2 regions of the Pantoea sp. X-Soil-YNGN-775 genome follow, and region 1 is predicted to be linked to the other one. Evidence: predicted binding sites of a transcription regulator. Region 1 holds the regulator's gene; the other holds the start of a gene.
The links. The regulator Fur, encoded in region 1, represses iron uptake genes when iron is present. The targets are predictions, from matches to a motif close to ATAATAATGAGAACNACTATCAA.
Positions count from the first base shown of each region.

Region 1 (3,126 bases):
GCGCCCGCACATTCAGTTTCACTAAGCCATGGCAAAAGAACACACTGACCGCACGACGCTCGATCTGTTTGCTGATGAGCGCCGCCCAGGTCGACCCAAAACCAGTCCGCTTTCGCGTGATGAACAGCTGCGCATCAATAAGCGCAATCAACTGAAACGTGACAAAGGGCGCGGGCTTCGTCGTGTCGAACTGAAAATGAACAGTGAAGCCGTCGAAGCGCTCAATACGCTGGCAGAACAGCGCAATCTCAGCCGTAGCGAATTGATTGAACAAATGCTGCTGGCGCAACTCAAACTGGATTAATGCGGGCAAAACGCACGCAGAGGCAAATGTCGAGGCTTTAACCGTTCCGCGGGTTTGTCTCGTCTGCTATTATTCGCTGAAATGTGCTGCGGCACACATCTCATCATCAGGATTTAAGAGGTTATTTTACTCATGGCACTCGTAGGCATCTTCTTTGGCAGCGATACCGGCAACACCGAAAACATTGCAAAAATGATCCAGAAACAGCTGGGTAAAGACGTTGCAGAAGTCCACGACATCGCGAAAAGCACTAAAGAAGATCTGGAAGCGTTTGACATCCTGCTGCTGGGTATCCCGACCTGGTATTACGGTGAAGCGCAGTGCGACTGGGATGACTTTTTCCCGACGCTGGAAGAGATCGATTTTAACGGCAAGCTGGTTGCCCTGTTTGGCTGTGGCGATCAGGAAGATTATGCCGAGTACTTCTGTGACGCGATGGGCACCATCCGCGACATCATTGAGCCGCACGGCGCAGTGATCGTCGGCCACTGGCCAACCGAAGGTTATCACTTCGAAGCATCAAAAGGCCTGGCTGACGATACCCACTTCCTCGGCCTGGCGATTGACGAAGATCGCCAGCCAGAACTGACTAATGCGCGCGTTGAGCAATGGGTTAAGCAGATTTTTGATGAACTGCAGCTCAAAGAGATCCTCGAAGCCTGAAGGTAGCCGACTCAATGTGAGCGCCAGCTCACATTGAGGCAACGGAAATTCCTATAGAAATAATAGCCACATTTTTTTAACTTTCTTCGTTTAATCTGTAGAATACCCGCATCGATCTTCCGCTTATTTTCTCTGGCAGCAGATAGGACTAAGCGAAATGTTAACAGACTCCTGCAGAAATCCTCCCCGGCTCGGTGACGTATCCCTTACAGCCCATGGTGATTTAGGCACTCCCCTCGGTTTTCATTTCACTGCATCAGTTCTATAATGAGACGCAAATGAGAATGGGCAAAGATCGACATTCAAGGCCAAGCGCCACAAAAGTGAATATAAGTAACAGGACAAAATCCGCATGACTGACAACAATACCGCATTAAAGAAGGCTGGCCTGAAAGTCACGCTGCCCAGACTGAAAATTCTGGAAGTGCTTCAGGAACCTGAGTGCCATCACGTCAGCGCGGAAGATCTGTACAAACGCCTGATCGACATCGGCGAAGAAATTGGTCTGGCCACGGTTTACCGCGTGCTGAACCAGTTTGATGATGCCGGTATTGTGACCCGTCACAATTTCGAAGGCGGCAAATCGGTGTTTGAGCTGACTCAGCAGCATCACCACGATCACCTGATCTGTCTGGACTGCGGTAAAGTGATTGAGTTCAGCGACGAGTCGATTGAAACCCGTCAGCGTGAAATCGCTACCCGCCACGGCATCAAGCTGACCAACCACAGCCTCTATCTGTATGGTCACTGCGCGCTGGGCGACTGCCGTGAAGATGAGACGCTGCACGATCAGTAAGTCTGACGCAGGCTGAAATAAAAAAACCGGTGAATTCACCGGTTTTTTTTTATTCTTTTTCCGCCGTCAGTCAGGCAACCAGGGTTTCCTGCAGGTAACGCCAGCGCGGAATCGAGGTGCTGTAATCCAGAATCGCCAGGGCGATGCGGCTCTGATTATTGCCGTTCAGCATCTGCATCTCACGGTACTGCACGGTGACCTCTTTCTCCTGATGGGAAATGACCATGTGCTCGCAGGTGGCGATGCGCATCCCTTCCCGCTGGCCCTGCAGCTGACGGAAAAGATCTTCGACTTCATTCAGGTTCAGTTGAGTTCCGCGCGGGGTAACCATGCGAAATTCAGGATGAAAATAGGACATCATCAGCTCAAAACTATCATCAGACCCGGCGGGTTGATTGAAAATACGTTCAATAAGCTGATGTAAAACGACGACACTGTGTTTGGCTTCCTGGGCGAGAACGGTCATTTTTTTTCCTTATATCACTCGCTGAGCTATGTCTGAGACGGCATAGCCTACCTGAAAGCGGATAATTCACATCTGGTAATTGATTAATTTTTTTAAACTCAGATTTCTCTCACAATTTCGTAACAACCACTCCAAAATGGCGACAGCACAAACCTCGGTGATGGCAAAAATCAGGACAATAAAAAAGGGCGATACCTCGCCCTTTTGCCATTTTATCAGGTCAGCACCAACGATTATTCGCCAGCTTTAGTCCAGGTATCGCGTAGGCCAACGGTGCGGTTAAACACCAGCTGTGACGGCTTCGAATAGACGCTGTCAGCGCAGAAGTAACCTTCACGCTCAAACTGGTACGGCGTGGTTGCTTCCACGTCACGCAGACCTGGCTCAACAAAGCCCTGTTTGATAGTCAGCGATTCTGGATTGATCACCGACAGGAAATCGTCGGCTGCGCCCGGATTTGGCACGCTGAACAGGCGATCATACAGGCGGAACTCGGCTGGCTGCGCGTGGTCTGCCGACACCCAATGGATCACGCCTTTGACCTTGCGGCCATCAGCAGGATCTTTACTCAGGGTATCCACATCGCTGGTGCAGTAGATGCAGGTGATGTTGCCCGCTTCATCTTTTGCCACCCGCTCAGCACGGATCACATAGGCGTTGCGCAGGCGAACTTCTTTGCCCAGTACCAGACGCTTATATTGCTTGTTGGCCTCTTCACGAAAGTCCGCCCGGTCGATCCAGATCTCACGGCTGAAAGGCACCTCACGCGTGCCCATCTCCGGTTTAGACGGATGGTTAGGCATGGTGATGGTTTCGTGGTGGCCGGCCGGCAGGTTTTCGATCACTATTTTCACGGGATCGAGCACCGCCATAGCACGCGGCGCATTCTCATTGAGA
Region 1 covers NZ_AP035945.1:1,174,227-1,177,352, reverse strand. The annotation lists gene ybfE (LexA regulated protein) at 29-304, shown strand; gene fldA (flavodoxin FldA) at 437-967, shown strand; gene fur (ferric iron uptake transcriptional regulator) at 1,320-1,763, shown strand; gene AC6I8I_RS05470 (hypothetical protein) at 1,834-2,229, opposite strand; gene glnS (glutamine--tRNA ligase) at 2,463-3,126, opposite strand, start outside.

Region 2 (3,126 bases), 1.9 Mb from region 1:
ATTAAATTAAGTCTCTTAGGGTTGTTGTTCTTAATTTAATAATGAGCCTTTTCCGCTTAATGTGGAAAAGGGCTCTTTCCGACGTTCATTTCCGATAGCGGAAAACACTAAATTATTGAGGTAACAAAATGGCTAAGATTGTTAGTGCTATCAGCATGTCCCATGTACCAGGTGCTCTAGGCTGGGCAGATGCTCCATCTGTTGAACAACGCCAAAGACTCGCAGATATTCATGGCCGTTTAAAAAAATGCATCGATGATACTAAACCTAATCTCATCATCGCCTTTCTTGATGACCATTTCGAAAACAACTTCCGTAATTTAATGCCAACGTTGGCTGTGCCAATTAGTGATGCCAACATTGGTCCAGCCGAATATATGATGGAAGCTTTAAAGTTTGATAAGCAGCATAGTATTGCCAGTAACGCAGAAATAGCAACGACACTGCTCGAAAAGCTTATCCATGGCGGTTTTGAAGCAACACGGATGGGTGCCATTGAGTATGGTAACAATCTCATGATGCCACTTCATTTTATTAATCCTGAGTTCAATATTCCCGTCGTACCAGTCTATATCAATGTGTTCTCACCTCCGCTGATGCCTTATTCACGTGCTTATGACCTGGGCCTTAAAGTCCGTGAGATAGTTGATTCGCTGCCAGATGACTACCATGTTCATTTCCTGGCAACAGGTGGATTGTCGCACTGGCCGCCAGTTTGGACTGAAGGCGCACCGGAAGATGACGAACTGCTGCAACGCATGAAAGTCTATCAAACCATCGGTAAAGAAGCCTTGGTCAACGATCCTTCTCTTTATACTGATTTTGCGCAGTATGAAATCGATATGATGAGCAAAATGGAATGGCCACTCGGCAAAAGTCACCCACTTGTCAATGAAGAGTGGGACCGGGAAATGCTTGAGCGTTTTGAAGCTGGTGATGTTGAATACATGCGTGCTTTGACCTACGCAGAGGTGGAAGAACGCGGTGGTCATGGAGGACACGAAGCACTCAATTGGGTTGCACTTATGGGGGCAATGAAAGGCGCGCGACCAGATTATGTGGCGTATGAATCCGTGCCTGAATGGATCACCGGAATGAGCTACCTATCTTATCCGGGACAGAGTTAATTGAATGGGTGCAGCGCGTTATTTTTACTATGACGCTCTGCACCATACGTCTGAAATCATTAATCACTAATGAGGAAGATGAAGTACTAAATTAAGCTGTACGATGAATGCACGTGCGACGTCCTTCACTTCAATTACCTATTTGTCGGGTACAAGTGTGCCCCAAAAAACAACACCTCTTGAATGAACCTTCAGTCATTTCTCAGCTTCAGGCTGCTGATTTGTCGCGTTATCGATATAGTTTGTCGATAACGCGACATCAGGAATCGCTTCCAATAAATAGATTATGGGAATGATTATCATTTGTTTTTAAGCGAAAAGTGTGCTCCAGAGCGCACCTGAAATTTAATTGAGAATGAATAAATATTTATATTGCAGCCATGCAAAAACTAAATATTAATTAAATTATATGTAGGTGATGCTTTAGTTAAATATCACATTTAAGAATGTGCAAAATATTTATGCTTGCTATAAATCATAAGGAATTTAGCGTTGAGAAGAATAATAGCTATAAATTGTAATTTAATCAAAGCCTCGTGTGTATTAAGCCTGATTTCATTTGGCTCCTATACTTATGCGGAAAATAGTAACGATACTTTAACTGTTACTGGAGAATCTTCGGGAAACTACACGGTTGACAAGTCTACGGCCGCAACAAAACTGGATTTATCCATTAAAGAAACGCCACAATCAGTTTCAATTATAACACCTGCACGTATACAAGATCAGAACATGCAATCAATTGGTGATGCCCTTAAAAATACGACAGGAATATCTGAAAGCAGTTATGATTCTGAACGTTATACTTACTGGTCGCGTGGATATCGTATTGATAATCTTTCCTATGATGGATTGCCTACTACAACAGGCTCAATAAGTTCATATCTCGATACAAATATGGACCTATCCATTTATGATCGTGTGGAAGTTGTCAGAGGAGCAAATGGCTTGCTTACAGGCACGGGAAACCCTTCCGCAACTGTGAATATGGTAAGAAAACATGCTGTAAGCAGAGAGTTTACTGGCTCAGTAAGTGCAGGTGTCGGATCATGGAATCAATATCGCACTACCTTAGATGTCAGCACTCCATTATCTGAAGATGGCGATATTCGGGGGCGTTTCATCACAACCCTCCAGGATGCAGACTCACAATTAGATAGATACAATAAAAAAAATCAGCTTTTTTACGGTGTGATCGATGCCAATTTGGGTACGAATACTGTACTGAGTATCGGATATGATTATCAGAAATCTAAGCCTGGTGCCTCGACATGGGGAGGATGGTCCTATCTTGATTCTGCGGGGAATCGTATAAACTGGCCTCGATCATTTAACACCGCCCCAGACTGGACGCACTGGCTATCAACCAATAACCGCGTTTTTATTTCTCTTGATCATTTCTTTGATAACGGATGGGAATTCAAGTTAAACAGCTCTTATTCAGAAACTAAAGCAGATGAGAAACTTGCGTCGTTTAGTGATTCACCTGATGCGTCAACAGGAAACGTAACTTATACTTCAGCTAAATATCTTTCGTCTCGCAGGGTTTATTCAGCTGATGCGTATGCTAAGGGCCCGTTTGAACTCTTTAATAGAGAACACGAATTAGTTATTGGGACCAGTGCTAGTCGTCAAAGAAATCACTCATACGGAACCGATCGAAAAAAAATCATTGTTGAAAATATCTATTCATTTAATGGTGATGTCGCTGAGCCTGATTGGGGACCCTACCATGATGAGGGCACTGAGAGTATTTATCAACGCAGCTTGTATGCAACCAGCAGACTAAATCTAACAGATCAGACCAAGCTTATTTTAGGTGGACGTTTCACTGACTGGAGAACAACTGGTTCAGATAGCACTACGCAAAGTAAGGTAACACCTTACGCGGGCATTGTTTATGATATCAACGATTACTATTCGTTATATACCAGCTATTCTGGTATTTTTAGCCCTCAGACATATCGTAATCAAGATGGCTCATACCTTAAGCCGCTGG
Region 2 covers NZ_AP035945.1:3,466,168-3,469,293, reverse strand. The annotation lists gene AC6I8I_RS16150 (DODA-type extradiol aromatic ring-opening family dioxygenase) at 129-1,127, shown strand; gene fhuE (ferric-rhodotorulic acid/ferric-coprogen receptor FhuE) at 1,620-3,126, shown strand, end outside.
Region 2: a site for Fur is predicted at 1,408-1,430, ahead of fhuE (ferric-rhodotorulic acid/ferric-coprogen receptor FhuE). Genes of this name have one in related genera too.